DNA from 3 places in the Uliginosibacterium sp. sgz301328 genome. Region 3 is predicted to be linked to each of the others. Evidence: predicted binding sites of a transcription regulator. Region 3 holds the regulator's gene; each other region holds the start of a gene.

Region 1 (10,731 bases), on a different contig from region 3:
TCGCGCCAGCCGCGTGCGCGTACGCAAGTGGCGTTCGCCATTCGGGAACAAGGCCTTGCCCGCCGCGAACACGGTCGTGCGCAGGCGAATGGCGGTGAGCGTGTCCTGCAGGCGACGGCGACGGCGCTCATGCATGTGCACGTCCCCCGCCGCCATCAGCGGTATGCCAGCCACATCGCCAATACGTTGCAGCGTATCGAGCCGGCCAGCATCATCGGGCCCGCACAGCATTTCGGCGGCGATCCACAGGCGGTTCTGCGGCGGGCCGATGCCTGTCGGCGGTTCGGGCGGAAAACAACGCGCCAGCCATTGCGCATCTTCCAGCGTGGGCGCCTCTCCCGGCACCCATAGCGCCAGGCACCCCGGCACCGCACCGCGCGGCACGATGGGCGTAAAGTCACCGCGCAACAAACGGTATTCGCCCTTCTGCGAACGCCGCCGCGCCAGCGTGATGAGGCTGCACAGGTTGCCGTAGCCGTCGCGGTCCTGCGCCAGCAGCACGATCTTGAGCCCGCATTCGAGCGTGAATTCGCTGCCCACGATGAGTTTGGGCAGCGGCAGCACGGGCGGCGGCGCCTTGCCCGCCTTGATGGCTTCGGCGGCTTTTTCAGCGTCTTCCAGCGGCATGTCGCGCAATGCCTGCCAGGCCTGCACGACGCCCGCCACCGAACACTCATCGGTGATCGCCAGTGCGGCGTAACCGCGCTTGCGCGCCTGCGCCATCAGCTCAGCCGGCTGTGAAGCGCCACGCAGAAAGCTGAAGTTGCTCAGGCAGTGCAGTTCAGCGTAGTCGGGCAGCGCTGGCGTCATGGCGTGATCAGGCAAAGTACCCATGCAGCCACCACCCCCGCGTATCGCGGAAAATCCAGACCCACTCGCCACGCTCTGATTGCGCCACGTAGTAATCGCGACGCAAATCGCCCGCCATGCTGCGACCTTTTTCGCCTTCGTCCCACCAGCCGCTTTCGATACGTTCCGGCCCCGCCAGACGATGCAGCCGCCCGTTGCTGTACAGGCCATCGTCACGTTGCTGGACGGCGCGCGGCGTGGACAGCAACCATAACGGACGCGGCGAGTTGGCCTGCGCAACCTTGCCCTGCCCCTGCGGCACCTGACGTGTAGCGCATTCGGGACGGTGGTCCGCCTGCACGGCCAGCCCATGCACGGCCTCCACGCCCAGGCGCGCGCGCAGGCGCTCGATCACGGGTGCCAACGAGCGCGCGGCGGTCTGGGCGAACAAACCTTCGCTCGTACCCGACAAGGTTTCGGGCGCGTTGGCTTCCAGCCGCAGGTCGGTCACCGCCGCTGCAAGACGCAGGCGTTCAAGGCGTTCGCGCAGTACGCGTTCCATGCGTGCGAGGTCGGCCGTGACATCGGCAAAACTCAGCACCAGTCGCGTCGGTGGAATGTATTCGTGCACCAGCTCAAACACGCATTCGGTCACGCCCGCCGCCCGCCCGCTCAGCCAGCCCGCGAGGCTCGCCAGCATGCGTCGGGCGGCAAACAGCAGCATCGATGCGTGATCGACCTTGGCAGGCAGCTCCAGCTTTTGCGCAAAACATTCCGGGAAGACGAAGCTCGGCCGCAGATCGGGCGCGTCCCCCAGGGCCTGCGCCAGTTGCTGCGCCATCAGCGGCCCGAAACGCCTCGCCAGACCGGCACGTGGCAGATCGAACAGGTCGCCCAATGTGCGCACGCCGAGGGCGGCCAGCGTATTGGCATCGGCCTGCGTCAGGCGCAGCACGTCCACGTCCAGCGGCGCGAGCGCGGTTTGCAGATCATTGGCACGCAGACACGCACTGGACTGCCCTGCCCGCGCCAGCCATTGCGCCGCAAGCGGTGTGGGCGCCAGCGACAGGCATGCAGAAAAACCCTGCGCGTCGATATCGGCCACCACCTGCCGGCACAGTGGCTTCAAGCCACCAAAAAGCCGCAGACAACCGCTGATTTCGATGAGCAGTTCATCCGTGCCGGCCACGCTGACGTGCGGCGAAAAGCCCCCCGCCCAGCAGGCCAGTTGATGCAACGTATCGATCTCGCGCGCGGCGTCGCACTCATGCACGGCCAGCCCCGGCGCCAGACCGAGCGCGCTGGCCAGCCGCATGTCGGGCTGGATGCCGTGAGCCTCGGCCGCATCGTTGGCGCAGCCGATGCGTTGCTGCGACACGGCCACGGCCGGCCCTTCGTCAGGCGGAAAGACTTCCAGCGCCAGCCGATGAAAGCGCATGCACAGCCACAGCGCCTGCTTCATGGCGCCACCTTCGCAGGCTGCGACGCTTTGACGGACGACGGCACGCCACGCAACACGGTGTGCCCCACCGGCGGCACCGAACGGCGCAGTACGCGCTGCCACGGCAAGGGGCGCTCCACCTGCAGCAGCAGACTGCGGGCACATGGGGGGCCGCGCCGCTTGAGGATGTCCACGCGCAAACCGTCAGGGCTGCCGACCAGGGCCAGCCGCAGCGGCGCGGGCGACGCCACGCGTGCGCAGGACTCGTCGCGGAACATGAAAGCCAGGCTGCGGCAACCTTCGGCCGCCAGTTGCAGACGGCGCAGCGTCTTGTTGTCGACGCGGGCGGGCAACCATGCCAGCACGGCACCCAGCGCACCGCTACCGAGCAGTTGTTCGGTACTCCAGGCGATATCTTCGTCGGCAGCCGTCACCCACAGCAGTTGCGCCAACGGAAAATGCGCGGCCCATGCGGGCGCATGCGCACAGGCAGGCGGCGCGACGATAGCGATGGGCGCTTCATCCACCACCGCACGCAAGGCAGGCAGCAGCAGCGAGACCTCACCGATGGCACGTGTGGCGGACAACAACTCCACCAGCGCGCCGCGCGGCCATCCGCCACCGGGCAACTGGGCATCGAGCGTGTCGAAGCCACTGGCCTGGGCCTGCCCGTCCAGCGCGGCCAGCCGGTCGCCGCGCCACACATCGGTGCGCTGGAGGATGTCCATCAGGGTGGCAGTGGCGGCAGGCATGCGGGAGGCGAAAAACCGGTGGGAGGATCGGCCCGATCCAATACTGTATTTTTATACAGTCATCGAGACTTTTCCAGTCCGGCCGGCGGCGCGACACGCAAGCTCACGAAGGCACGCGCCCTTCACAGGGGCCCTGCCGCTGTCACATAAACTTCATTCCACTTCGGCGCCGCCGCGCCGTTATACGGGACTCGAACCCCCGTACAGGTTTTCTCATGTCCGCCGCCGCACGCCATGCCATCCAGCAACCGGAGCGACGCCTCCCCTCCGCTCAGTCGCCCGTGGATCTGCATGCGCTCCAAGCGAATTTCCAGCCGATCTTCAATCTGGCCACCGGTGCCCTGCACGGTTTTGAAGGGCTGATCCGCCCGCCCCGCGACAGCGGTCTGTGCAGCGCCTTCGAACTGTTCGCCCTGGCCCGCGCTGCCGACATGTCGATCGAGCTCGAACAGGCCGCCGCGCAAACGCTGGTCCGCCGCTTCACCGAACTGGGCCTGCGCGGCACGCTGTCGCTCAACTTCAGTTGCGACACCTTGCTGCACCTGGGTGCGGCACCGGAACAGGTCGACACCGCGCTGCGCGAAATCGCACACCTTGGCGACCGCCTGGTCATTGAAGTCACCGAACAGGATGTCGCCGAGGACGTCGGCCGGCTGGTCGCAGCCATCGATCTATTGCGTCATCAGCGCGGCAAGGTCGCGCTCGACGACTTTGGCATGGCGCAGTCGAGCCTTGCGCTGTGGATTCAGTTGCAGCCCGAAGTGCTCAAGCTCGACCGCTTCTTCGTTGCCGGCATCGACGGCGATTCGCGCAAGTTCGAGACGGTCAAAGCCATCGTGCAACTGGCCGCCACGCTGGGCTCGGAAGTGGTCGCCGAAGGCATCGAGCGCATCGAAGAACTCATCGTGCTGCGCGACCTCGGCGTGCAATACGGGCAAGGCTTTCTGCTCGGGCGGCCGAGTGCGGACCCGGTGAGCGAACTCCCCGCCAAGGTGTGGGAGGCGCTGGGCAACCGTGCCATCGCCGTGTTCCCCGAGCCTGCACGCATCGGCCCAACCATCATGCGGGTTGATCGCGTGCTCAACGAAGCGCCCTGCGTGGGCCCGACCACCAGCAACAACGAACTGCTGCGCGTCTTCCACCATCATCCGGAATTGACGGCAGTGGCCATCGTGTCGGATGACGGTCACCCAGTCGGCGTGGTCAACCGCCGCTCATTCATCGATACGCTGTCGCTGCCGTTCCACGAAGAGCTCTTCGGGCGCCGGCCGTGCACGCTGTTCATGGACACCGATCCGATCCTGATCGAACGTTCGGCCAGCTTCGACGAGTTGGCCGACATCATCACCGACGAAGACCAGCGCTACCTGTACGACGGTTTCATCATCACCGAGAACGGCCGCTACGTCGGTCTGGGCACCGGTTCGGCGCTGGTGCGCATGGTGACGGAAAACCGCATCGAAGCCGCGCGTTATGCCAACCCGCTGACTTTCCTGCCGGGCAACATCCCGATCTCGCGCCACATCGACCGCCTGCTGCAAAGCCGCAGCGGCTTTGTCGCCTGCTACTGCGACCTCGATCATTTCAAGCCCTTCAACGACCAGTACGGCTACTGGAAAGGCGATGAGATGATCAAGCTCGCGGCAGCGTGCCTGACGCAAGCGTGCAATCCGCTGCGCGATTTTCTCGGCCACGTCGGGGGCGATGACTTCCTCGTGCTCTTCCAGAGCGACGACTGGCAACACCGGCTGCTCGCCGCGCTCGAACAGTTCCGCCTGCGCGCAAGCGCGCTGTTCAATGACGAAGACCGCGCACGCGGCGGCATCGAAGCCGAAGACCGCCAGGGACGCACGGCATTCTTTCCGCTCACCACCATGAGCGCCGGCGCCCTGTGCGTGCACGCCGGCCACAGTCTGTCGCACGAAAAGGTCGCCTCGCGCGCAGCCGCCGCCAAGCGTGCCGCCAAGCAGGGGCGCATCTTGCTGCACGTGGAAGAGGCCTGACGGACGTTCTGCCGCCCAATGGCCCGTGGTCTGGCAGGCGCTATGGCATCTGGATGTTCTGCTTGGGCAGAACAGCGGGGGCTGGCAGGATGATGGGCTCTGCGAGCAGCCGCTCAAATAAAGAGCCTTCCAGGCGAGCGAAATAATGCGGCGCGCCGAGAGTTTCGATGTAGGCCGTCGTCGTGGTCGATGCAGTCCAACGCGGCTCAAGCAGCGAGCGCGCGATCTCGTGAGCAGGCGTGATCGCACCGAGAGCCAGCAATACCACTATCGTCATTCCCTGATCGCGCGCAGCCTTGACCGACCAATCGAGCGCACACAGGCGATCTGCGGCTGCCAGGCCTACCACCATGAGTGGCGCGATGGATGCACGCATCACCAGATCATTGTTAGGCCCGAAGCGGAACAGTGGTAGCGCCAACAATACGGCCCCCGCGATAGCGAGCAACACATCGGCCCGCATTCGCCACAGACAAATCCACAACAAGCCGAACTGCAACACGACGAACATCACGTAGCGACGCATGAACGGCGCGTTGAATATTGATTCGCCCCTGGACGCCGGCACACTCGCCGCATCGAGCACCAGATAGGCCGAGGACGCCAGGGCTGGCAAGAGAAAGAGCGCCCCGGCACAAATCATTGCAATGAGATCCCGGCGCGCACCGCGATGGCGCCATACGAGCGCGAGCAACAGCGGAATGCAGCCAATAGCGGTTAAGGGTGACCACAACGGCAGCACCGCCAACCAGAACGGCACCATACGTACGGCACGAGGATCGCTCCAGCGAACGTACAGAAAAGCAGCAAGAAACCATCCGGGCAAGGCATGGTTAGGAACCCAAAATAGTAATGTCGTGTTCGATGAGTACTGGAAGAGCGTCGCCCACCACTGAAGGTGTTCGGTCGACAATAATGGTTGTGGATGACCTGCGACGATACCCCCCACCCAATCCATGCCGCTGAACGCTACGACCACGACCAGCATGACGGTCATGTCGCGCACGCTGCGAGCCCGAACGACCACTTGAGCGAAAAAGAGTGCCACTCCAATAGCGGTCCATGCCAACAGCAAGAATTGGGCCGATCCCCCCTCGCCCAGCGCACGGGCCAGATATGCGGGCACAAGGTAATAGGCCAACGGGCTACGGAACAACAACTGAATGTCATCCGCAGCCCGCAGAACGAATGGCCCGCTATGGCGCGTCAAGTCGAGCAGAACGGCATCCCGCACATGCCAGTCGAAGTAATTGGCGTAAAAGACGTGTCCTGCTCCGCCAAGCATCGCCCAAGCGATTGCTACAACAACCACAGCGAGCCACTGCCCCCGTGTCAAGCCTCTCGATGTGCTGGAAGTGCCGCTGAGCGATACGATGCACCCCATCACGAACAGCAATGCAAGCACGCCACCCACATCGAGCCGCAGCCAAGTGAAGAAAAACAGCAGTACGGGTAGCCCCAAATAGGCCACACACAGCCAATCCAGGCCGGAGACGGTTCTGGACTCATCTAGCGGATTTACGCCGTCGGCCGATACGGGTACTTCGAAAGCGGGGCTGTTCATCATGATCAGAAATTATGCGGCGACATGCGATGCGCAGCTTATACGACCAGCGAGTCCGCGCAGCGCCGCCCGTCCGGAAGTCGGCGAGGCGGTCAGTCACACGAGACAACATGGGATTGCACCGATGCCGGGCGGGGGCATTGCTGGCGATAATGCTGCCCCCCCCCCGGAATAAGGACGTGTTCATGAAAGTACTGGTCGCCATCCACGACCGCGCACTGCGCGACAATATCTTCGACGCCGCGACGATCGAACGTCTGACGAGCCGTCACGATGTCACATGGCTGGACGAAGCCCCTTCGCGTGACGGCTTTGCGGCAGCGCTCACGGGATGCGAAGCCTGCATCACTTCATGGGGCTCGCCCCGCTTCGACGCGCAGCTGCTGCGCGATACGCCCTCGCTGCGTTTCATCGGGCACGCGGCGGGCACGCTGGCGCCGTACCTCGATGCCAGCGCGTTCGACGGCAGGCTCACCATCGTCAATTCGGGCTGGCATCTTGCGATGTCCACGGCAGAATGCGCGCTCACGTTGATGCTCGCGGGCGCGTGGCGTCTGCATGCCTATGGACTGCGCATGCGCGCGGGCAACTGGTCGGATTCGCACAGCGAGACCGTGCCCGGCGTGCACGGCAATACGGTGGGATTGGTCGGGATGGGCGACATCTCGCGCCGGGTCATCGAATACCTGCGCCCCCTGCAAGCGCGCGTGCTGCTGCATTCGCGCCATTGCACGCCAGAGCAGGCGCAGAAACTGGGTGTCGAGGTGGTGCCGCTCGATGCGCTCTTCGCGCAGAGCGACATCGTATCGCTGCATGCCACGCTCACACCGCAGAACGTTGGCATGGTCGGCCAGGCGCAGCTCGAACTGATGCGCGATGGCAGCCTGCTGGTGAACACCGCCCGCGCACGCTTGATCGACGACGCGGCCTTGCGCGCGGCGCTACGCAGTGGGCGCATCCATGCCGCGCTGGACGTGTTCGACAAGGAGCCTCTGCCGGCCGACGATGAACTGCTCGCGCTGCCCAACGTCACCTGCGCACCGCACATCGGCGGTTTCGCGGAACACTGGCGCAAGAAGGTCGGCAGCAGTGTCGTGGATGCGCTGGAAGATGTGATCGCCGGGCGCACGCCCGCGCACCTCGTCACGCGCGAGCGCTTCGCCGCGATGTCGGCGAACTGAACGCGCCTAGCCCACCTGGCGCTCATCCACGTAACACCACATCCATGATTCGCCCGGCTCGCCGGAGCGGATCACGGGGTGGCCCGTGGCTTTGAAGTGCTTGGTCGCGTGGCGGTTCTTGGAGTCGTCGCAGCAGCCGACGTGGCCGCAGTGCACGCACACGCGCAGATGCACCCAGGTGTCGCCCATCTTCAGGCACTCTTCGCAGCCGCGCGAGTTGCGCTCATGCAGATGGGCGGGCACGTGCTGGCAGGCAGTGTCGGGCATTGCAGTCTCCTTGGCTGGAATCAGGCCGCCACGGCCGCAGCCGGCGCGTGAGCGGCAAGGTATTGGTGAATCTGCGCGACCGCCGCGGCTCCTTCGCCGATGGCCGCGCCCACGCGCTTGATCGAGCCCGAACGCACGTCGCCCACGGCGAACACGCCACGGATACTGGTTTCCAGCGGGCTCGGCCGCAGGCCGTCTTCCGCCGCGTTGAGCGCACTGCCGGTCAGCACGAAGCCATGTGCGTCGACCGCCACGCGGCAATCCTCCAGCCAGCGTGTCTCGGGTTCGGCCCCGGCAAACAGGAACAGATGCGCAATGTCGCGCGTGTCGGTCGTGCCGTTGCGGCGGTCACGCCAGCGCACGCGCGCGAGCCCGCCATTCGCGTCGCCCTCCAGCGCACACACTTCGGTCGCGGTGTGGACGTCGATGTTGGGTGTGGCTTCGATGCGGTCGATCAGATAGCGCGACATGCTGGCGGCAAGATCTGCGCCGCGCACCAGCATGTGTACGCGCGCTGCGTACTGCGCCAGCAGTACCGCGGCCTGCCCGGCCGAGTTGCCGCCGCCGACGAGCGCGGCTTCGACGTTGCGGCACATCGCGCCTTCGACGTGCGTCGCCCAGTACCACACGCCGCGCCCTTCGAAATCCGACAGGCCTGCGACATCGAGCCGGCGATACCGCGCGCCGCTGGCGATGACCACGGTACGCGCGCGCAGGCGACGCCCGTCGGTCAGATGCAGGTGGAGTTCATGCCCAGGCGTGCAGCGCGAACAATCGAACGAGGTCACCTCGGCCGGGATCAACATGTCGGCGCCGAATTTCTGCGCTTGTACGTAGGCGCGGCCGGCCAGCGCCTGTCCCGAGATGCCGGTGGGAAAGCCGAAGTAATTCTCGATGCGCGAACTGGCCCCCGCCTGCCCGCCATAGGCGCGCCCTTCGAGCACTGCGACGCGTAATCCCTCGGACGCCGCGTACACCGCCGTCGACAACCCGGCCGGCCCGGCACCCACCACCGCCACGTCGTAAAGATCGTGGCGCTCGCGCATGTCGATCATGCCCATGCAACGCGCCAGCCCGTTCTCGTCCGGATCGACGAGCACCGAGCCGTCCGGGCAGATCGCAATCAGCGCGCCGGCGTCGGCGGCGTAGCGTTCGAGCAGCGCCGCGGCGTTGGCGTCGCCGGCGATGTCGATGAGGTGATGCGGCTGTCCGTTGCGCTGGAGGAAGTTCTGCAGGCGCGACATGCGCGCCGACGGCATGCGCCCGATCAGCACAGGGCCGCTCGCGCCGGCTTCGATAAGGGCCACGCGCCGCAGGATCAGCGCGCGCACGATGCGCTCGCCGAGCGAGGCCTCGGCAATGATGAGCGCACGCAGCCGTTCGGGCGCCAGCAATAGTCCTTCGAAATCCGATTCGGCCTGCCAGTCGACCAGCGAAGGCATGCCCGACAGCGCGCCGACTTCGCCGAGGAACTGGCCGCGCTCGTATTCGAGGATCGGCACGACATGCCCCAGCCCGTCGCGCTGGGTGACCAGCACTCGCCCGCCGAGGATGATCAGCATGCCCGGCGCATGTTCTCCGGCCGTGAGCAACCGGGTGCCGCGCGGGTGCGAGACGCGTGTGCCGAAGCGCTCGACGCGGGCCAGTTCGGCCTCGGTGAGCACGGGAAACATCTGCTCGAAGCGGGCCAGCGGCCCACCCGGATCACGATCAGCCATGATGACGCCCCGCAGAAGTTGGATTGGTGCGCCGCAATGCTGCGCGCCGCCATCGTTCTGGATAGTCCAGCCATGGCCGAATGTCGAGCCGGGCGAAGCCACTTCGGCCCGCCCGGCGCACCGGTCAGCGTACGGCGTCGCCCCGGCGGTACTCGGCGGTGATCTCGTCGAGCCGGGTCTTGATCACTGGATCGAGTTCGACCGTCGCCGCGGCAATGGTGGCGTCGAGCTGCTCGGGGCGGCTGGCGCCGATGATCGCCGAACTGATCTCCGGATTGGCGAGCACCCAGGCCACGGCCAGCGTTGCCATGGGAATGCCGGCCTCGTCGGCGATGCCTCGGATCGCTTCGATGGTGGCGAATTCGCGCTCGTGCCAATAGCGCTGCTGGTACATCTGCCCGGACGTACCCAGCGTGAAGCGCCCTTCGGGCGGCGGCGCGTCGGCGCGATGCTTGCCGCTGAGCAGGCCGCCCGCCAGCGGGTTGTAGGGAATCACGCCGAGCCCTTCTTCGCGCGTGAGCGGCAGCAGCTCGCGTTCGATCTCGCGGAACAGCAGGCTATAACGCGGCTGCACGGATACGAATCGCGCAACGCGCAGCATGTCGGCGCGACCGAGCATGCGCGCCAGGCGATACGCGAGGTAGTTCGACACGCCGATATAGCGCGCACGCCCGGAGCGCACCACCACGTCGAGCGCTTCGAGCGTTTCGTCCAGCGGTGTATTGGCGTCGTCCGAGTGCAGTTGATAGAGGTCGACGTAGTCGGTGTCCAGGCGCTTGAGCGACTGGTCGATGGCGTCGAGGATGTGCTTTCGCGAAGCGCCCTGGTCTCAGGCATTCGGCCCCATGCGGCCGACGCACTTGGTGGCGACGACGAAATCGCTGCGCCGGCCCTTCAACCAGCGCCCGACGATTTCTTCAGTGCGGCCGGCAGTCGTGAGATCGCCGCCCAGCGGGTAGACGTCGGCGGTGTCGATGAAATTGATGCCGGCCGAGGCGGCCTTGTCGAGGATCGCG
Region 2 (10,731 bases), on a different contig from region 3:
GGCAACAGGATGAATCGAACAACGGCTACGTGTTCGCTGGCACGCCGGCGCAAGCCAAGGCCGATTCGGTCGTGTCGGATTCGAACACCCCGGCCGCCCGCTCGCTGCTGCGCAGCCCCGCCGAGCAAGTTCGCTTCGACGAACAACAAACCGCCGGCTGATCGAAGCGCGAACGCTCGCGTCACGCCCCCGGCGTGACGCGCGATACCCCTGACCCCTCCCCCAATTCCAAGGAGAACAACATGTTCCTTCGCAAGACTGCCCTGATCGCCGGCCTGGCACTGGTTGCCGGCACCGCCGTTGCCGCCCCGACCGAAAACGACTTCCCGGCCGACCAGATCTACCAGCAGAGCACCATCTCCCGCGCTGACAAGCGCGCCGACGATGCCGCCTGGGCCAAGCAGGAAGCCTCGGAAGGCTACGTCTGGCAACAGGACGAATCGAACAACGGCTACGTGTTCGCTGGAACGCCAGCACAAGCCAAGGCCGACTCGGTCGTGTCGGATTCCGACACCCCGGCCGCCCGCTCGCTGCTGCGGAGCCCGGCCGAGCAAGTCCGCTTCGACGAGCAGCAGACCGCAGGCTGAGCGCCTGCGAAAGGCGCGCGCAACGCATCTCTCCTGGCGGCGCGCGCGCCGCCTGAGCGACGAAACGCCGCCAATCGGCTTGGGTCTTCCATTCAGGTGGAAACAAAGCGCCAGGAGCGTCAAAACCTGTGAAAAGCAGGTCGTTGGCAACGGTAACTTGACGAAACAGTTGTAAAATGCACTGTCGATGATTCGATAATTTCGGAGTAGCGGTATGAGCATTCAGAACGAAAAAGCCTCGCGGCTCGGCGACATGCTGTCGCGGCTGGAGCGCACGAATGCGCGGTTGCCATGCTCTGCGGGGCTTCCCACCAGCCCCTTGCCCCAATTGATCCGGCACGTCGCCAAGATGCTGCAGGAGCAGATCAACGAAGATCTGCGCGACACCGATCTCACCTACAACAATTTCCACGTGCTGCTGATGCTGTACAGCTCGCCGGACTGCGAAAGCGGCGTCAATCCATCGGTGTTGTCCGAATGCTCGGGCGAAACCCGCACCAACATGACCCGCATCATCGACGACTTGGTGTCCCGCGGGCTTGTGGAGCGCGTGCATTGCAAGGAAGACCGTCGTCGCATCGATTTGCATCTCACGGAATCAGGCATCGCTCTGGTTGAGCATGCGCTGCCCATCATCCGGCGCCACGCCCAGACAACCTTCGATGTGTTCGAACCGAAGGAACGCGCAGAATTCGAACGCCTGCTGATCAAGCTGCTGTCCGCTTCGCCCAGCCTCGCGCCGGCCTGAGCCGTAGCGCGCGCTCACGCAGAAAGCCGGTACGCCGGCTTTTTTGTTGCCTGTCGCCGCACAAGGCGGCGGCCGCGAACGCCGGCGCCGCCCAAAGTGACACGTGGCGGCCAGGCAATCTTCAACGGCGCGTCCTATTGCAGGGACAGGCAAGCCGGATCTCCACTCCGGCCACACCTCCTACACTGCACATCCACAAGACTGACTCAGCACTGGGAATATTTCGGCGCCAATGTAGCGAGATGACTCAGCAAAACCCATCATCCCATTGATTTAAATAGCGTTTTCTTCCCTTCAGTCTCAGACGCCGCCTATTGAGCAAGCTCGGATTTTGTACTGCAAAAAATGTGTAAATTCCTGTGAGTCGATACGCATCAACGTTTCTATTCGATCAGTTTGATCAAATGTATTGTTACAATAACTTTTGTAACAAACTACAAGAGGAGACAGAGGTGGATTGGCAGACCCATGCATCGATTTCGCAGCGAACCGCCAACATCGATCTGCAACCGCCTGACGTCGGTCCGTACGGCGAGGGCGACGAGGAGATGGTTCAACATCGCAAGATCAGCCGCGGACGCTATGTTTTCCATGCCGGCGATCGTTTTGACGGGGTCTATGCAATCCGCACAGGCTCCTTCCTGACGGAGGTAGGCACGGAAAGCGGGCAGGAACAAGTCACTTGCTTCTACTTTGCCGGCGAAGTCTTCGGCTTCGATGGCATGCAGGACAACCTCCACCGCTGCAGCGTACGGGCACTGGAAGACTCGGAGATCTACATGATCCCGTCCAGCCGCGTGCGCGATCCCATGAGCCAGAGCCCCGGCCTGCAACGCCAGCTCCTCAGATACATGAGCGAAGAAATCATCCGCAGCCACCGCCTGATGGTGATGCTCGGTTCCATGCGCTCCGAAGCGCGGCTGGCCACTTTCCTGCTCGATCTGTCGCGCCGCATGCAGGCGCGCGGCTACTCGCCGAACGAGTTCGTGCTGCGCATGTCGCGCGGCGAACTGGCTTCGCATCTCGGGCTGACAGTGGAAACGGTCGGCCGCAATTTCAATCGCCTGCAGGAATGGGGCCTCGTCGACGTGGTCCGCAAGCACGTGCGGCTGCTCGACATGGAACGCCTCTCCGCACTGGTCGAAACCGGCAGCGGCAGCGCCAGCGCGACGTAATCGTCCCAGGCGCGCCGAGCAAGGGAGCCCGAGGGCTCCCTTTTTCGTTCACGCGAACTGCGGCCTGGGATGCCAGCCCTCTTCCGTCCAGCCAATGGAAACAACCGGGCTTCGCGTCGCAGCTTTCCGATACATAAATGGCAGGAACCTACATACCTCCCGCGATTGAGGCAGGCTATAGTGCCAACCCGTCGTGCAACCGGGCATCGCCGATGACCTACGAAGAATATCTGGACGAAGTCACCACCCTCATCACCGAGCAATATGACGTGAGCGAAAACGCGGCGATCCGCATGGTGATGCGCGCGCAGGATCTGGAGTACTTCGTCCCCCACGATCAGCACGACGACATGCGCACGCTCGAACGCGCCCATCGCGACGCCGAGCGCATCTTCACCACCCGCGGCCGCGTGCAGCCCCCCGCCCACGGCTGATACCGATACCGTCGCATGCCCCTTTTGCAGAGGTGCTGAACATGGATTGGACGAATCAACTCGCGGACAGTCTGTGGTGGCTGCTGCGCACGTTTGTCATCAGCCTGGCCGGCTTTGCGGCCGTCACTTACTCGCTGGGCAAGTACACGCGATGGGGGCGCCAGATCTGGCACCTGGCGTGGCCCTACTTCAGCCCCCGGCGCAGTCTCGGGCCGCTGACCATGCTGGCGGTGATCATCTTCATGGCCCTGTTCGCCGTACGCATGAACGTGCTGTTCTCGTACTGGTACAACGGCTTCTACGCCGCCATGCAGGCGCTCGACGCCAAGGCATTCTGGTTCATGATGGCCGTGTTCTGCGTGCTGGCCACCGTCCACGTGGTGCGCGCGCTGCTCAACTTCTACGTCAACCAGGTGCTGCTGGTCCGCTGGCGCATGTGGCTGACCGATTCGCTCATGCGCCGCTGGCTCGACAGCCGCTCGTACTATCGCGCCGACTTCGTCACGCACAACGTCGACAACCCGGACCAGCGTATCCAGCAAGACGTGGACAGCTTCGTCACCAGCACGCTGTCGCTATCGACGGGACTGCTCTCGTCGGTGGTCTCGCTGGTGGAGTTCACCATCATCCTGTGGGGGCTGTCGGGCGCGCTTTCCTTGTTCGGGATCGACATCCCGCGCGGGATGATCTTCGTCGTGTACATCTACGTCCTGGTGGCGACGGTGTTCGCCGTCTGGGTCGGCCATCCGTTGGTGCGGCTGAACTTCCTCACCGAACGCTTCAACGCCACCTTCCGTTACGTGCTGATCCGCGTGCGCGAATACGGTGAGAGCATTGCCTTCTTCCGGGGCGAAGCGGTCGAACTGCAGGGCCTGCGCGGACGTTTCGCCGACGTTATCCGCAATACCTGGGACATCATCTACCGCTCGCTGAAATTCCAGGGCCTGAACCTGGCGGTGAGCCAGATCGCGGTGGTGTTCCCCTTCCTGATCCAGGCGCCGCGCCTGTTCACCAAGCAGATCACGCTGGGCGACGTCATGCAGACCGGGCAGGCATTCGGCCAGGTACAGGACGCACTGTCGTTCTTCCGCACCTCGTACGATGAGTTCGCCGGCTTCCGCGCGGTGCTCGATCGTCTCACCGGGTTCGTCAATGCGATGGATATGGCCGAAGCGCTGCCGATGGCGGACATCAGCCGCGGCGACGCGCTGTCGATCGAGGCCCTGTCGGTGCGCACGCCGGCCGAACATACGCTCGTCAGCAAGTTGTCGCTGCAGCTCTCGCGCGGCGATGCGCTGCTCATCCGGGGGCGCTCGGGCATGGGCAAGACAACGCTGCTGCGTGCGGTTGCCGGCCTGTGGCCGTACGTCGACGGACATGTCGAACGGCCGCTAGACGAAGCGCTCTTCCTGCCGCAAAAACCCTATCTGCCGCTGGGCTCCCTGCGTGCTGCGCTCTCTTACCCTTCGCCCACGCCGGCAACGCCGGAACATGCGGCCGAAGTGCTGCACCAATGCCAGCTCGGGCATCTCGTCAAACGGCTGGATGACGAAGCCGACTGGGGACGCGTGCTCTCATTGGGCGAGCAGCAGCGGCTCGCCATCGGCCGCGCGTTGATCGCGCGCCCAAGGCTGGTCTTTCTGGATGAGGCCAGTTCGGCCATGGATGAAGGGCTGGAACACGCGATGTACTCGCTGCTGCGGCAAGCTCTGCCGGACAGCATCATCGTCAGCGTGGGCCACCGCAGCACGCTGCATGCTTTCCACACGCATGAACTGGAACTGCTCGGCGAAGGCCGCTGGCGCAGCGGCGCGTTGATTCCCGCCTGACCTCAACCGCCGCCGGCCTGCAACGCGCGCATCAACTTGCGGGCGTTGCGCGGGCCTTGATCTTCGTTGTTAGTGTTGAGAATGACGTGCACATCCGAGACGCGCTCCGCGAGTCGGCGGATCTTTGCCGCAATATCGACCAGTTCGTCTTCCGGGTATTCGTAGTTGAAGCGCCCCGAACTGTGCGCAATGCCGCGCGGATTCCAGCTCGTCGCGTTGCGGCCATGCAGGCGCACCACCGCCAGCGACGGATGCGTCGCTTCCCACACGGACGGAATACTCGTATCGGCTACGTCCGGCTCGTCCACTACGACATTCACCGCACCGAGCGCGCGTTCGAATTCGAGCGTGGCAGCGCGACGCTCCGCGAGAAACCAGCTCGGATGCCGGAACTCGATCGCCATGCAGTGCCCCTGTATGCGCTCCGCGCAATGCGCCACGTGATCGCGCCCTTCGCGGTTGTTGATCAGCCACGATGGGAACTGGAACAGTACCGCACCAAGCTTGCCCGCCGCTTTAAGCGGTGCGAGCGCATCGATGAAGCGGCGCCACATCTCGTCGCGGATTTCCGCTGGCACCTGGCGGTAATAGATCTGCCGCGAAACATCGCCCAGCGCTAGCCGTATATCGCTCGGCAGCGCGGAGGGGTCAGTATGGTGGCCGGTCAGCAGGCGGAACGCCTTGACGTTCATGACAAAGTCATCAGGCGTGCGCATCGCCCATAGCTGCGAATTGCGCACGCTGGGCATGGCGTAATAGCTCGAATCGACCTCGACGATGGGAAACTGCGTCGCGTAGTAGCGCAGGCGCGCTTCAGCCGTCGACACGCCCGGCGGATAGAAGCGCTTGCACGCGATCAGACCTTTGTCGGCCCACGATGCCGACCCGACGAGAATCGCCATCGCGCCGCCTTACTGCCACATCTTGCGCATGCGCGCGGCGATGTCGATGAACGCCTGCGGTGGCGGCGTGGCAGGTGTATTGAGCGAGGGCGGCGAAGCCAGCGGCCACGCGCGCGCTTCGAACAAAGGCATCAATGCGGCCGGGATGAAGCGCGTGCAGGTGGCATATACATGCCGGTCGCCGCCGCTGGCCTGCCCGTGCACATAAAACCGCTGCGGCGTGAGTATCTGCAGTTGATCCTTGGCGCGCGTCATCGCCACGTACAGCAGGCGGCGCTCTTCTTCGATCTCTTCGGTGCTACCCGTCGCCATGTCGGACGGGATACAGCCGTCCACGGCGTTGAGCAGGTAGACGCTGTCCCACTCCTGCCCCTTTGCCGAATGGATGGTCGACAGAATCAGGTAGTCCTCGTCCAGCAAGGGCACGCCCGATTCGTCGCTGGTCGCGTCGGGCGGATCGAGCGTGAGGTCGGACAAGAATTGTTCGCGCGAGGCATATCCCGCGGCGATCTTTTCCATCTGCAGCAGATCGCCGGCACGCACTTCGGCGTCTTCATGGCGGCGCGCCAGATGCGGTTCGTACCACTGGCGCACGAGTTCGAATTCCGCCGGCCAGGGGGATGCCGGCGCACGCGCCACGGCCAGCATGTCGCACAGCAGCTTCCAGTCTTCCGCCGCCAGCGCGGGCGCGCGCGTTGCACGCAGGACGGCCAGCGGATCGTCGTGCGCGGCGATGTCGTCGAGCACCTTGCCGGCAGTCTTCGGCCCCACGCCGGGCAGCATGAGCATCACGCGGAAACCCGCCACGCGGTCGCGCGGATTCTCGATCCAGCGCAGCACCGCCAGCATGTCCTTGACGTGCGCCGCTTCCAGGAACTTGAGACCGCCGAACTTCACGAACGGAATATTGCGGCGGGTGAGTTCGACTTCCAGTTGCGAGCTGTGATACGCCGCGCGGAACAGCACCGCCTGACGCTTGAGCGGCACGCCTTCTTCACGCCGCGCGAGTATCTGTTCGACGATGTAGTCGGCCTGCGCGGATTCGTCGCGCACCGTCACCAATCGCGGTGATTCGGCCTGCGGCCTGTCGGTCCAGAGATTCTTGGTGAAGCGCTCCGCCGCCATGCCGATGACTGCGTTGGAGGCATTCAGGATGGCTTGCGTCGAGCGGTAATTGCGCTCCAGCGTCACCACTTTGGCCGGCGGATCGAACTGCGCGGGAAAGTCGAGGATATTGCGTACCGTCGCGCCCCGAAAAGCGTAGATCGACTGCGCGTCGTCGCCCACCACGGTCAGGCCGCGACCGTCCGGCTTCATCGCCTTGAGGATCGCGGCCTGCAGGCGATTGGTGTCCTGGTACTCATCCACCAGCACGTGCGTGAAGCGTTCGCCCACGCTTGCCGCGAGTTGCGGTTCGGTCAGCATCTGCGCCCAGTACAACAGCAGATCGTCGTAATCGAGCACGGCCTGCGACTGTTTGGCTTCGACGTACGCGCCAAACAACTGGCGCAGTTCGGATTCCCACTCCACGCACCACGGGTAGGCAGACTCCAGCACCTCTTCCAGCGTGTCGCCGGTGTTCACCACCTTCGAATAGATCGACAGGCAGGTGTTCTTGGCGGGAAAGCGTTTGTCCTTGGCCGACAACCCACGCTCATGGCGCACGAGATTCATCAGGTCGGCGGAGTCTTCGCGGTCGTGGATGGTAAAGGACGGACTCATGCCGAGGTATTCGGCGTACTCGCGCAGCAGGCGCGAACCGATGCTGTGGAAAGTGCCGGCCCAGGTCAGCGCCGACTTGGCAAGCTGCGCGTATTTGCCGTCGATGCTGCCGACGATGCGCTCCACACGCCGCGCCATCTCGTTGGCTGCGCGCCGCGAGAAGGTCAGCAGCAGGATGCCGCGCGGGTCCACGCCATGCGCGATCAGATGCGCCACACGATGCGCCAGCGTATTGGTCTTGCCCGAACCCGCGCCTGCGATGACGAGCAAAGGGCCGGCAATGCTCTGGCCGTGCTGGCCCACGCCATATTCAACGGCCTGGCGCTGTTCGGCATTCAGCCGGGCAAGATACGCCGGAGGCGTGGTGGGCGCGGGAGTAGCGGGAACCATCATTGTTGTGTGTGGGGGGCGGCCATCGAAAAGCTGTACAAACATACAGCAGCACTATCGATCAGGCAATCTTCCATTTGTGTCGCGCACCGCTCTTCGGCAGGCGGGCCGCCAAGGTCAAACCCCTTACGCTGGCAAGGATTTGGGCTCATGGTGCAACATCGTGGTTGACGGAACCCGACGACCGCGGACGGGTCCTGCCAATATCCCTCGCAGTACGCCAAGGCCTCGACATGGAAGCACTACACACCGCCCCCCGCTGGACCACCCGGACCATCGACAGCTGGACGCGCTGGGCTCCGAATCAATGGTCGCTGCGCATTCCCCGGCCGGACAACTTCACTTTCACGCCCGGCCACTACGCGCGCCTGGGCTTGCCCGCACACAGCACGAGCGACATCGTGTGGCGCCCCTACTCCATCGTCTCCGCCCCCGACGACAAACACCTGGAGTTCCTTGTCACGCTGATTCCCCACGGCCTGTTCACCAGCCAACTGGCGACCCTCGAAGCCGGCGCGAACATCCTGCTCGATCCCGGGGTGATGGGTTTCTTCGTCGAAAGCCAGCTCGCGCCCGGGCGCACGCTATGGATGCTGTCGACGGGCTCGGGCCTGGGGCCGTACATCTCGATGCTGCGCGAAGGCGGCGTACTGAGGCGGTATGAATCGATCTTCGTCGTGCACAGCGTTCGCACGGCCGCCGAACTGGCCTACGCCAACGAATTGCGGGCGCTGGAAACGCGCCACCCCGGCGTGCTGCATTACGTGCCGGTCGTCACCCGTGAATCCGGCAGCGGCTATCTCGCCCGCCGCATCCCGACGATGATCAACGACGGCTCGCTCGAAGTGCTGCTCGCCTCGTCGCTCGATCCGGCCTTTGCGCGAGTGATGGTCTGCGGCAACCCGCAATTCACCGGCGACATGCGCGCGCTGCTGCGCGACAGGAACTTCCAGCCCTGCCGGCGCGGACTCATCGGCAGCATGTTGTTCGAAAACTACTGGCAGTAAGCCGGCAGGAAAGGCCCGCGGCTAGGTCGTGGGCAGTTCGCGCCAGGTCAGGAACAGGCGCAGATCGAATTCGAGCTGGTGGTAGCCGGGCGCGATGCTCTCGCACAGCCGATAGAAAGCCTTGTTGTGCTCGCGCTCCTTGAGGTGCGCGAGTTCATGCGCGCTGATCATCAGGAGGAATTCCGGCGCGGCTTCGCGAAAGACCGTAGCGATGCGGATTTCTTTCTTCGCCTTCAGGCGCCCGCCCTGCACGCGCGAGATCGCTGTATGCAAGCCGAGCGCATGGTGCTCGACGTCGAGCCGGCTGTCGTAGTGCACCTTGTCGATGGCGGGTGCGCTGCGCAAGTGGCGCTGTTTGAGATCCGTGACGTAATCGTAGAGCGCGCGGTCGTTGCGCACCTCGTGCCGATCCGGATAGCGCTCGCCGATGTAGTCGCCCAGCTTGCCGCTGGCGATGAGCGCGCGCACCTTGTCCTGCAGGGGCGCGGAATAAGCGGAGAGATACTTCAGGCGGTCCATGGCAATACGGCGGCAAGGCGCGCCAGTATGGCCGAAAACGCACGATCGGACATCGGCGACGATGTTACGAACCTTGCCACGCCGGTGCCGCGGCCTCCGCCTGCGCGGCTCCACGCTGCTCGCGCACCATCGCGGCCTGACGACGCCCCAGCCACAGCGCATTGAAGAGCCACAACACCGACAAGGGCACGGCCACGATCGCCACGCCGACCGGCCCGAATCCCATCCAGCCAAGCAAGGCATACGACCAACTGCCCACCTGGTCGCCACCGCGATAGACCACCGTATCGATGACGGGCTTGGCCTTGTATTTGTCTTCGCGCGAAGTCACGGTGAAGAGCACTTCGCGCGTCGGCTTGGCAAAGCCGAAATTGCCCACGCGCCGGATCACCTGAACCGCCACCAGCACCGCCACCGTCGGCACCACCGCCAGCACGCCGAAGCTGATCACCGACACCAGCGGCAGCAGCCCGATGGTGATGGTCACGCCAAAGCGGCGCAGAAAACGGTTGGTCACGAATACCTGGACGACCAGCGTGAGTACGTTGACCACCAGATCGACATTGGCGAAGAACGCCGTGCGCGCGGCGCGATCGGCGAAATGTTCGGCCACGATGGCGGCCTGCTGGAAGTACAGGAAGGTCGACGTGATGGCGTACAGCAAGATGTACAGACTGATCCCAAGCAGGTACGGCGAGCGCAGCGTGTGCGCCAGCCCGGCCATCAGGCTGCCGCCGATGGGCGCGTCGACTTCCGACCGGGCCGCGGCGACTTCGCGCGGCGCGCGCAATGCAGGCGCCAGCCGCGACAGGCGACGTACGCAGAAGACCGCCAGGCACAGCAGCGCAACCGACCCCAGCAACAGCCACGTCGTCGGCACCGAATGCGCCAGCGCGGATGCAATGCCCGAACCCGCCATGGCGCCGATGGTGGCGCCCGCCGATATCAGTCCGAACAAACGCTTGGCCTGCTCCGTGTCGAACACATCGACCATCAGCGCCCAGAACACGGATACGACAAACAGGTTGAACACCGACACCCAGATGAAGAACACGCGGCCGACCCACACGAGCTGACCAGCGGAGGCAACGTGCATGGCCACCGCGAACAGCAGCAGATTGGCCATGAAGAACACGTAGGTGACGGTGATGAATCGCTCCCGCGCCCATCTGCGCACCAGCGCCGCGTAGGCGGGATTGATGGCGATCATCGCCAGCAAGGTGCCGGTAAAGAGCCATTGCAGATTATCGACACCGCCCTCGACGCCCATCGCGTCGCGCACAGGCCGGATGACGTAGTACGCCGCCATCACGGCCAGCACGTACAGCCACGCCCAGCTCAGCGCAATCCACTCGCCGGGCCGCACGTCGATCAGCCTGCGTGGCAGGGCGCCCTCGTCCACGGCGCGCTCAGAGGGC
Region 3 (10,731 bases):
ACAGCCAGATCGTGAGCAAGATCGGCACACAGACGCACGCGGCCGAAATCAACACCAGCACGCAGCAGACCCTGCTGGAGCAGGCGCAGGCCGCGCAGCAGTCGGTATCGGGCGTGAACCTCGATGAAGAGGCTGCCAATCTCCTGCGCTACCAGCAGGCTTATCAGGCTGCGGCCCGCGTCATGAGCACTGCTCAGACGCTCTTCGAAGCTGTCCTCAACATTGCGCGCTGATCAATCAGGAGCACGCCATGCGCATTTCGACCTCTCTGATCTTCGACACCAACGTTTCGACGATGAACCGTCAGCAGTCCAATCTGATGACGCTGCAGCAGCAATTGTCGTTGAATACCCGGGTGACCAAGCCCAGCGACGATCCCGTGGCCGCCGCGCAAGCGTTGACCGTCAAACAGGCCAGCGCCGTTGTGCAGCAGCAGATGACCAACCAGGGTACTGCCGACGATGCGCTCAAATCGCTGGAGAGCAAGCTTGCCGCCATCGGCGACATCATTACGTACGCGAAGGAGCGCACCATCCAGGCGGGCAACGGCGCGCTGAATCAGGATGACCTCAAGAGCATCGCGACAGACCTCAAGAGCCAGTTCGATTCCCTGCTGAGCCTGGCCAACAGCACGGATTCCAATGGGCAATACATGTTCGCCGGCTTCAAGGGCGACACCCTGCCGTTTACCGGCAATCTGTCGGGCGGGGTGAGCTATCAAGGCGACCAGGGGCAGCGCACGCTGCAAGTCTCCGATACGCGGCTGATGCCGGTGTCCGACAACGGCATGCAGGTTTTCATGAGCGTGGACAATCTCAATGGCTCGTTCAACGCTTCGTCCGCGTCGGGCAACTCCGGCGCGGCGGTGATCAACGGTGGCTCGGTGACCGGCTCGTACTCGGGCGGGCAATATGGCATCCGCTTTACCAGCGGAAGCACTTACGAGGTCTTCGATCGCGCAGCGGACCCCGGCATGACCGGTGCGCCGATGGCAACAGGCACGTACACCAGCGGCGGCACGATCGACCTGCCGCCCGCGCCGGCCACCGGCCAGATTCAAGTCGCGGTGTCCGGAACACCCGCGCCGGGCGACACCTTCACGGTCGATCCGGGCGGCCAGACAGACATGTTCAGCACCCTGCAACAGCTCATCAGCGTGCTGGACAACTCATCGGGCGCGGCGCTTCAGCAGGGGCTCGCCGACGCGGGTAACAAACTGGACAACGCGCTCGACAATGTACTGAAGCTGCGCTCGCAGGTGGGTTCGCGGCAGACCGAACTGGATGCGCTGCAAAGCCTCGGCACGGATGCGCAGCAGCAGTATTCCGACCGCATCAACAAGCTGACCGGGCTGGACTACGCCTCGACGATCTCGGATTTCAGCATGCAGAACGTCAGCCTGCAGGCGGCGCAGCAGTCGTTCATCAAGATATCCGGCCTGTCGCTGTTCAACTTCCTGAAGTAAGGGGCGCGCGCCATGAAACGTCTTTCCGGTGCCATCCTTGCCGCGTTGTGCGTGGCCATGTCGGCGTGCAGTTCGATCAGCGGCACCTATCCGCGCAACGCTTCGATCATTCCCGATGCCGGCATCCAGCTCACGCCAAGCTACGTGCTGCATCTGGACGATCTGGTGGTGATTGCCGGCATCAGCTATCTGGTCTACACCGTGGTCGATCCGCTGGCGCCGAACTGGTCGATCCAGGAAACACGCCTGGGCGATAACCGTGCTTCGTACGAATTGACGATGAAGCCGATCAATGTCGGCGGCGCGGGCGAGGCCAAACAAGTGCTGGCACGCCGGGCCGAAGCGCTGGCCCGCGAACGCGGCTTCGGCAGCTATCAGATCCTGCGCTACGAGGAGTCGATCGATTCGCGCATCTGGCTGCCGCATCGCACGGCACGCGCCGACGTCGTGCTCGTCCATCCGCAAATCCTGCGCTAAACCGATACGGCGCAATGCCGGGTGATTTTCGTCACGGGCAGCCCTTTCTTCCAGCTTGCGCTGCAGTGCAATGTGGTCTGAAGTAGGGGCATGCGAGCGCGACGCATGGTCGATCACAACAAACGATTCGCGCACTCAACGAAACAGAGGGCCCGAGTCATGTTCGAACGCCGTCGTCGCGCGATCGCGCAAATGAGCTTCTACCAGTCACAACGCAGCCTGCGTTCGGGTGAGCACATTCCACCCTTGCCCGGCCTGGCTGACCAGATCGTGGCGTGCCGGGCGGAAATGGCGCGCAGCCACCGCCTGGACGAAATCCCCGAGCCGCCGCCCATGGCGGAAGAGGGCGACGAATTGGCGTTCTGAGCAATCTGCGCCCGATGGGGCGCGCCGGCACAGAAAATTCTTGCGCATTTCCTGGGTGCTGTATATAAATACAGTATTCCAGGAGGTGGCAATGGCATCCGAATCCGTTTTGACGCGCCGGCAACAAGAAATCCTCGACTTCATTCGCGAAGCCATCGAGGCCAATGGCATGCCGCCCACGCGTGCCGAAATCGCGCACGCCTTCAATTTCGCCTCGCCCAATGCGGCGGAGAGCCACATCAAGGCGCTCGTCCAGAAAGGCGCCTTGCTGCTTGAAGCTGGTTCAGCCCGTGGTCTGCGGCTGGTGGAATCCCTGGGTATTCCGTTGATCGGCCGCGTCGCCGCCGGCGCCCCGATACTGGCGCAAGAGCATATCCAGTCCCGGCACCAGGTCGATCCGGCGCTGTTCACTCCGCGTGCTGACTTCCTGTTGCAGGTGCGGGGCGCATCAATGATCGACGCCGGCATCTTCGATGGCGATCTGTTGGCCGTGCACCGCACGCACGAAGCCCGCGACGGGCAGATCGTCGTTGCACGTGTAGACGACGACGTCACCGTCAAGCGCCTCAAGCGCCACCGCGACGGGATCGTCGAATTGATCGCGGAGAACCGCGACTACGCGCCCATCCTCGTTGATCCAGAACGCAGTCAGCTGACGATCGAAGGCATCGCCGTCGGCCTGATCCGCGACGGTTTTCCGCGTTGAACACGCGCCGATCCTTTTTCCAGCTTTCCAGAGAACCCATCATGAAGACGATTCGCTTGTTCAGCCTGCTGCAAGGTCCAGCCAACTTCATCCCGCAAGCGCCCGTGTTGGCGCAACCGCATGATCGCCGCAGTGGCGGCGTGGAAACGCACACGCGCACCGTCATCCGTCCGAGCGCGATCCTCGATGTCGTCCATCGACGTGGCCGCAGTTGGGGCTTGCTGGCGTCGTACGAAGAAAAGCGGCTGGGGCTCTAAAGAGCGTTCGCCACGCGGTAGTCGCGCGCAGAGATGGCGCGGGCAGGACTGCGCGAATCGACGCGATGCCTGAATGGACTTGCGTCAGTAGTGGAGTGTGCCGCTGATCTGTTCAGCGAGCGGAATGCTGCGAGCGCCGCCCGAGTTGAACAGATCGAGGCGGGTCTGGTTCAGCGTCAGACTGCGGGCTTCGCGGTGCCAGGTGACGCCGTTGTCGCCGTTGCAGGGGCGGTTGCTGGCGCATTCGTAGCTATAGATGACGATGCGCCCGTCGACTGTGCTGTAGTGGCGAACGCTGATTCGTGTCTCGCCGTCTTCCGTTTGCGAGCCGACAGCCTTGATCTGCTGCAGCGGCACAGTGGCACAGGCCTCCCAGCTCATCGACAGGACCAATGTGGAGGCGGGCGATATCATCGCTTCGCAGGGCATGAAGCTGGTCGGCCCCGGGCCGGCGATATTTACCGTCCCCCATGGTGTTTCGTTGGCGTCCGAGGCTATCGAGCTCTCGGCTTGCGCAGGCTGCACGCTCCGAGGCTCGGCCGCGCGCTCGCAGGCGGCCAATATCCAGATCGCCACGATCAAGCCGACCCACCGCATTACCTTCTCCTCACGTCACTTGCATGCAAGGCGCAGGACAATGCCCTTCGAAAAGATGACGCGGGTCGATTCAAATCAGTTCGCCACCAATACCAGAAACGTCTGGCCCGCCTGCTGGGTCTCTCCTAGAGATGTCTTGGGATGCGGTTTTGGCGTCGTTGGTGTTGCCTTAGCCTCGCGTCGTCATGATGCGCAGCATGAGTTCGCTCGCATCGGGCTTGTTGAGGATCGGCTGGTAGACCTGGCGCATGCGCGAGATGAAAGACGTCTGGTTCTTCAGATCGAGGAATTTCACGCCCTGTTTTTCGAGCTTGGCGCGCAATGTGGCGCTCTGCCTGGCCCACAGTTCTCGCATGGCGACGGCCGAGTTGTGGCCAGCCTCCAGGAAGACCTTCTTTTCCGCTTCCGACAGTTTTGCCCACAACTGGGTGGAAACGATCAGAGCCTCTGGCTGCATGCTGTGGTTGCTGACCAGGAAATACGGCGCGTACTTGAAGTGCTCTTCCTTGGCATAGGTGAAGATGTCGGTCTCGGCGCCATCCAGTTCATTGCTCGTGAAGGCCTTGGGCATCTGGTTCAGCGGCATCATCACGGCCGATCCGCCCAGTGAGGTAACCATGGTGCGCAGCGCTTCGCGGTCGGCCACGCGCAAGGTCTTGCCTTCGATATCGGTGGCATAACCCGTCGGCTTTGTCTTGAGGTAGAACGAGCGGGAGCCGCCGTCGTACCAACCGAGTACGATGAAGCTCTTGGTGGCGAGTTTCTTTTCCAGCCCTTTGCCGAGTTCGCCATCGAGCGCCTTCATCATTCCGCGCGTATCGGAAAACATGAATGGCAGCGACAGTACTTCCATTTCGGGCACAGCCTTGTACATCGGCGTGTTGCTGATGACTGCGACATCGAGCTGGCCCTTGTCGACGAGCGGCAATGCCTTGTAGATGTCGCCGAGCGTGTCTTTGGTCTGGATCTGTCCTTCGAACTTGCCGCCCGTCTTGGCCTTGACCTCGTCCATGAACAACTTGAGGCCCTGGTGCGAAGGGAATTCTTCGCTACCCTGAACCCAGCCTTTGAGCGGATCTGCGTGCGCCAGCGCAGGCAAGGCCAGACCCATCACACATCCCAGCAACAATCGCCTCAGCATTTTTCGTTTCCCCTGTGTTCCAGCGCGGGCCTGTGGAGTGAGGCGTCGCAATGTGGCGAAGGGTACTCGGAAAATCAGTTAAGCGTTTTCCATGAGCGCCGAACGGTCGGCGCCGAGCGCCATTCGACAGGGTGACGAAAGCGTATTCCTTGTCGTCGCAGCCGGACCATGCCTCACGGAGGCCGGGTGAATCGATTGACCCGATCGGCGGGTAAAAAGCTCAACCTGCCGCTCGACGTGCGCGGATCTCGTCCACCGCGTTGGCAATCAGGCGGCTGGCGATGCTGATCGGCGCGGGCAGTCCGGGCAGCGCATCGACGTCGTACCAGCCGGCGTCTTCGATTTCGTCCGCTTGCGGCACGATGTCGCCGGAAACGTAATCCGCGTGGAATGCCAGCATCAGCGAATGCGGGAATGGCCAGGATTGGCTGGAAAAGTAACGCAGGTTGTCGATCTTCAGCCCGACTTCTTCAAGTACTTCGCGGTGGATGCAGGTCTCCACGCTTTCGCCGGCCTCGACGAAGCCTGCGAGCGCACTGTAGACGCCGGGCTTGAAATGGGGCGAGCGCGCCAGCAGCAGCCGGTCGCCGCGCCGGATGAGGATCATGGCAGCGGGAGCGATGCGTGGGTATTCGCGCAGTCCGCAGTTGGGACATTCCTTGGCAGGCTCGCCTGCGACGACGAAGGTGGCCGTGCCACAGGCGCCGCAGTGGCGCGAGTGGAGGTCCCAGGTCGCCATTTGGCGTGCGCGCACAGTAATGGAGGCGATGTGGGCGGCCTGGGCGGTCAGCACGTCACGCATGCCTTGCGCGATCAGCCCATCCGGCAGCGCAGTGCCGCGCGGCCAGGCGAGCGCACGACAATCGCGGCCGCCGAGCGTGCCGATGATGTTGTCGCTGCCGGCAGGCCCCAGCGAAGCGAGATCCGCCAGGGCTGGCAGGGTCAGGTCGGCACGCAGGATCTGTTCATCGCCTGTGTATGCAAAGAGCAATGCGTCGTCGGACGCGTGGTGTCCCGCCGAGAAGAGCGGGAGAAAATCCTCGGTCATGTTTCATTCACTTGGTTGAAAGCCGCGTGCTGGACAAGCAGTGCACGAGGCGGGCGCCAGCGTCGTGGCGCCATGGATTGTCTTGGGAATGCACCGCAGCCGCTGGTGCTGTGCGTTCCGAAGACGACCCTGGATGACTTTTCGGCCCAAGACCGGCTCAGCGGCGACGTCCGACATTATCATTCTTCCCTTTGACTGTTACAGAAGGAGCGCCCAATGGCCGAACCCGTCACCACTTCCACCGGACTTGTCATCGAGGACGTTGTCCAGGGCTCGGGCACCGAAGCCAAGGCCGGCAGCAACGTTGCCGTTCATTACACCGGCTGGCTCACCGATGGCGCCAAGTTCGACTCCAGCAAGGATCGCAATCAGCCGTTCAGCTTCGAACTGGGTGGGCGTCAGGTCATCCCGGGGTGGGATGAAGGCGTGCAGGGCATGAAGGTCGGTGGCACGCGCAAGCTGACGATTCCGCCCGAATTGGGCTACGGCGCGCGCGGCGCGGGCGGCGTGATTCCGCCCAATGCGACGCTGGTGTTCGAGGTCGAATTGCTCGACGTGTTGTCCGACCTGACCATCGAAGACAGCATTTTTGGCACGGGCGCCGAGGCCAAGCCTGGGCGCACGGTGGTCGTGCACTACACCGGCTGGTTGCTCGACGGCACCAAGTTCGATTCCAGCAAGGATCGCGGCGAGCCGTTCAGCTTCGATCTGGGGCGCCGCCAAGTCATTTCGGGCTGGGACAAGGGCGTGGCCGGGATGAAAGTCGGAGGCACGCGCAAGCTGACGATCCCGCCGCACATGGGTTATGGCGCGCGCGGTGCCGGCGGCGCGATCCCGCCCAATGCCACGCTGGTGTTCGAGGTCGAATTGCTGGACGTGCTCTGAGCGTCTGGACGCGGGCGGGCGCGAAGCTCACTCCCAGCGCTCGAACGACCACCCGCGCCTGGGCTGCACAGGCTTGGGTGTGGGCGCGGGAGTGGGCTTTGGCACCGGATCGGGTTTGGGCTTGGGCGGTCGGGGTGGCTCCGGGCGTGGCGGCGATGGCGGACGCGGGCGCGGCGGTGCGATGCCCCATACAGGCCACCACGGAGCTTCGATATAGCCGTTCCACGGAGGGGTGAGCATCGCCTCGACTTCGTTTTCGCAATCGATGCCGCGGTTCTGGCGGCATTGCGCGAGCATGCGGGCGCGCAGTTCATCCTGTGGATCAGGCGGGCTGGCGGGTTGTGGCGGAGTGTTGGCGGACGGGGGCGCCGCAGGCACCGCTGGGGCGGCTGGTTGAGCGGGCGCGCGGGGCACCGCGGGCACGACGTTGACGCTGGCATCGACGCGCCGCGCCGACACGCCGGCGGGCGGCTGGTCGCCGTAGTGCACCCTGCCGTCGCGGTCCGTCCAGCGGTAAACCTCGGCCACGGCGCAGGCCGGAACGATCAGCAGGCAGACGAAAGCGCTTGCGCAGAGTCTCAGTGTCATGATTTCAGTTTAGTCGGCGCTACATTCAGCAGAACAACACCATGAGTCATCACGACAAGACGCCGGTGACGGCCGCGATCCGCGTGCTGCGGTCGCACAACGCGGACTTCACCCATCACCTGTACGAATACGAAGAACATGGCGGAACGACTGTGAGCAGCCGCGAGCTTGGCGTGCCCGAGCATGCCGTCGTCAAGACGCTGATCATGGAGGACGAGCACAAACGTCCGCTGGTCGTGCTGATGCACGGCGATCGCGAGGTATCGACGAAGAATCTCGCGCGGCATATCGGTGTGAAGAGTATCGCGCCGTGCAGTCCGGATGTTGCCAATCGCCATTCCGGCTACATGATTGGCGGAACAAGTCCGTTCGGCACCCGCAAAGCGATGCCGGTCTATATGGAGCGGACCATCGCGGCGCTCGACAAGATTTACATCAATGGCGGCAAGCGCGGATACCTGGTGGGGCTTTCCCCGCAGACAGTGATCGACATCCTCAAACCCGAGCTGGTCGACGCGGCGGCCTGAGCACCGCTGGCTGGCCCCCGCGCGACATCAGTTGCGCTTGATCGTCCACCAGCGCAGCCAGTAGAGCAGTCCGACCAGCGAACAGCCGGCGATCAGGATGATGAGAAGCGATATCTCCCAGCCTCCGCGCGCATCCAGAAATGGCAGGTGCTGAAAGTTCATGCCGAAGAAGCCGGTCACCAGCGAGGCGGGCGCGAGCAGCGTGGTGACCACCGTGAGCACACGCACTTCAGCATTGAGGCGGTTGCTGACCGTCGACAGGTGGATGTCGAGGAGGTCGCCGATCTGGTCCCTGAGGGCGTCGAGCTGGTCAATGATGTGGACGGCGTGATCGTAGATGTCGCGGAAGTAGAGCTGGGTTTCGGGCTGTAGCAATGGCCCCGACCGCAGCAGGACGTTGACGACTTCGCGCGTCGGCCAGATGGCGCGGCGGACTTCCAGCACCTCGCGCTTGTAGTGGTTGATGTCGGCGATAGGGCGGCTGGCCGTGCTGCTCATGATGTCGTCTTCGAGCAGTTCGATGTCGTCGCCGATCGCCTCGACTACGATGAAGTAGCGGTCCACGACGGCATCGATGAGCGCATGAAGCAAGGCGTCTGGCCCCGCACGACGCAAGGCGCAGCCGTCCTGGCGCAGGCGTTCGCGGATGGGATCGAACAGGCCGGTGGGGCGCTCCTGGAAACTCAGGACGAAGTTCTTGCCGAGCACCAGACTGATCTGGTCGCTCGAAGCATCGTGCGTGGCGCTGTCATAGTTGAATGCGCGCATGACGACGAAAAGATACTCGCCGTAGTCGTCCACCTTGGGGCGCTGCTGTGTGTGCGCGATGTCTTCGAGCACCAGCGGGTGCAGGCCGAAGCGTGCGCCGATCTCGCGCATGACTTCTGCCTCATGCAGGCCGTGAACATTTAACCAAAGACCACGATGCTTGCGCGTGTATTGACGTGAGTCATTAATCGACTTGAAAGTGACTTCCGTCAGAGCTTCGGCGTCATAGTCGAATAAAGTAATCGTCGGATTCTTAACCTTGATTTCGCCTACATAATCGATGCTGCCGGGTGGGCGACCCACCTTGGGCGTATAGGCCAAGTGGCGTTTTTTTCGGGGTTTGCGATCTGTACGTTTTGGCATGCGGACGGTCCGGCGAATGGCACGGGTCTTTTATGATGCATCGTTGGTGCGTCCGTGGTATAGAGGCGAAGCTTCATTTCTCGACAGGGAGAGTCAATGTCCTGGACTATCGGAGTCTTGCAGGATGGCGATACCGCCGAGCGGCGTGTTCCGCTCACGCCCGACGTGGCGAAAAAATTCCAGCAACTGGGCGCGAGTATCGTGCTGCAACGCGGCGCGACCGCGGGTGCCTTTCTGGGTGAAGGCGATTACGCCGATGTCAAATGGGTCGACAGTGCCGCCGAGGTGGTGGCCCAGTCCGACTGCCTGCTGACCGTGAGCCCGCCGCCGGCCGAGATCGTCGGGCAGCTCAAGCCGGGCGCGGTCCTGCTGGGGCTGCTGCAACCGTATGCCAGCGCCGAGCGCATCAAACAGTTGCAGGCCGGGCAGATCACCGCGTTCCCAATGGAACTGCTGCCGCGCATTTCGCGCGCGCAAAGCATGGACATTCTCTCCTCGCAGGCTGCCTGCTCGGGTTACGAGTGCGTGCTGATCGCCGCCACCAAGTGCCCGAAGTTCTTCCCGATGCTCACCTATGCGGCCGGCACCATCCGTCCGGCGCGCGTGCTCATCATCGGCGCAGGTGTTGCGGGTCTGCAGGCCATCGCGACCGCCAAGCGCCTGGGTGCCATGGTCGAGGCCTATGACGTGCGCCCCGAGACCCGCGAGCAGATCGAATCTCTCGGCGCCAAGTTCGTCGACACCGGCGTTTCGGCGGCCGGCACGGGTGGCTATGCCCGCGAGCTGACCGACGACGAAAAGCGCCAGCAGGCCGAAAAGCTGGCCAAGGCCATCGCCCAGTGCGACGTGCTGATCACCACGGCAGCCGTGCCGGGCAAGCGAGCCCCGCGCATCGTGACCGCCGACATGGTGGCGGGCATGAAGGCAGGTTCGATCATCGTCGATATGGCGGCCGAAACCGGTGGCAACGTCGAAGGCTGCGTGGCCGGCGCCGAAACCCAGATCGGCCGCGTGCTGCTGATCGGACCGACGCACTTGCCCAGCCGCATGTCGGTGCATGCGTCGGAGATGTTCTCCAAGAACCTGTTCAACTTCATCAGCCCGATGCTCAAGGAAGGAACGCTCACGCTGGACTGGGAGGATGAAGTCCTGGCCGGTACGTGCCTGACGCACGCCGGTGAGGTCCGCCACGCTGGCGTCAAGCAGGTGCTCGGACTCTGATCGACTGAACGAGCGGGGCTGTCGCTTCATGATCGCCCCGCACTGAACATCTTCCTTCTCGCTACGGGAGAACCCATGGAAGGCTTTACTGCACTTTATATTTTCATGCTGGCGGCATTCACCGGCTACGAGGTGATCTCGCGCGTGCCAGTGATTCTGCATACACCGCTGATGTCTGGCTCCAACTTCGTCCACGGCGTGGTCGTGGTGGGCGCGATGGTGGCGCTGGGCCACGCCGAAACGCCGGTCGAACAAGCCATCGGCTTCTTCGCCGTGCTGCTGGGGGCGGCCAACGCGGCCGGCGGTTACGTGGTCACCGAAC

Evidence for each region. The regulator LexA, encoded in region 3, represses DNA repair genes until DNA is damaged. The targets are predictions, from matches to a motif close to ACTGTATNTANATACAGT.
Region 1: imuA (translesion DNA synthesis-associated protein ImuA) is a predicted target of LexA. The motif match lies at 3,025-3,042, and genes of this name have one in related genera.
Region 2: ACDA63_RS15585 (ATP-dependent helicase) is a predicted target of LexA. The motif match lies at 7,820-7,837, and genes of this name have one in related genera.

The regions. Positions count from the first base shown of each region.
Region 1 covers NZ_JBGVSA010000008.1:143,296-154,026, reverse strand. Annotated here, with positions in the region: gene ACDA63_RS08435 (error-prone DNA polymerase) at 1-834, opposite strand, end outside; gene ACDA63_RS08430 (DNA polymerase Y family protein) at 818-2,251, opposite strand; gene imuA (translesion DNA synthesis-associated protein ImuA) at 2,248-2,982, opposite strand; gene ACDA63_RS08420 (EAL domain-containing protein) at 3,198-4,985, shown strand; gene ACDA63_RS08415 (hypothetical protein) at 5,026-6,552, opposite strand; gene ACDA63_RS08410 (hydroxyacid dehydrogenase) at 6,735-7,730, shown strand; gene ACDA63_RS08405 (UBP-type zinc finger domain-containing protein) at 7,737-7,997, opposite strand; gene ACDA63_RS08400 (FAD-dependent oxidoreductase) at 8,018-9,715, opposite strand; partial or broken gene ACDA63_RS08395 (aldo/keto reductase) at 9,840-10,731, opposite strand, start outside.
Region 2 covers NZ_JBGVSA010000022.1:49-10,779, forward strand. Annotated here, with positions in the region: partial or broken gene ACDA63_RS15550 (hypothetical protein) at 1-161, shown strand, start outside; gene ACDA63_RS15555 (hypothetical protein) at 243-587, shown strand; gene ACDA63_RS15560 (MarR family winged helix-turn-helix transcriptional regulator) at 802-1,335, shown strand; gene ACDA63_RS15565 (helix-turn-helix domain-containing protein) at 1,788-2,510, shown strand; gene ACDA63_RS15570 (hypothetical protein) at 2,723-2,944, shown strand; gene ACDA63_RS15575 (ABC transporter ATP-binding protein/permease) at 2,986-4,773, shown strand; gene ACDA63_RS15580 (DUF72 domain-containing protein) at 4,776-5,675, opposite strand; gene ACDA63_RS15585 (ATP-dependent helicase) at 5,685-7,790, opposite strand; gene ACDA63_RS15590 (ferredoxin--NADP reductase) at 8,021-8,794, shown strand; gene ACDA63_RS15595 (YgjP-like metallopeptidase domain-containing protein) at 8,816-9,313, opposite strand; gene ACDA63_RS15600 (NTP/NDP exchange transporter) at 9,378-10,731, opposite strand, start outside; gene ACDA63_RS15605 (aldo/keto reductase) at 10,723-10,731, opposite strand, start outside.
Region 3 covers NZ_JBGVSA010000001.1:144,592-155,322, reverse strand. Annotated here, with positions in the region: gene flgK (flagellar hook-associated protein FlgK) at 1-233, shown strand, start outside; gene flgL (flagellar hook-associated protein FlgL) at 251-1,465, shown strand; gene ACDA63_RS00685 (hypothetical protein) at 1,478-1,942, shown strand; gene ACDA63_RS00680 (hypothetical protein) at 2,102-2,308, shown strand; gene lexA (transcriptional repressor LexA) at 2,400-3,014, shown strand; gene ACDA63_RS00670 (hypothetical protein) at 3,056-3,271, shown strand; gene ACDA63_RS00665 (hypothetical protein) at 3,356-3,868, opposite strand; gene dctP (TRAP transporter substrate-binding protein DctP) at 4,038-5,009, opposite strand; gene nudC (NAD(+) diphosphatase) at 5,230-6,057, opposite strand; partial or broken gene ACDA63_RS00650 (FKBP-type peptidyl-prolyl cis-trans isomerase) at 6,274-6,618, shown strand; gene ACDA63_RS00645 (FKBP-type peptidyl-prolyl cis-trans isomerase) at 6,604-6,942, shown strand; gene ACDA63_RS00640 (DUF4124 domain-containing protein) at 6,970-7,530, opposite strand; gene ybaK (Cys-tRNA(Pro) deacylase) at 7,572-8,057, shown strand; gene corA (magnesium/cobalt transporter CorA) at 8,085-9,146, opposite strand; gene ACDA63_RS00625 (NAD(P) transhydrogenase subunit alpha) at 9,285-10,409, shown strand; gene ACDA63_RS00620 (NAD(P) transhydrogenase subunit alpha) at 10,485-10,731, shown strand, end outside.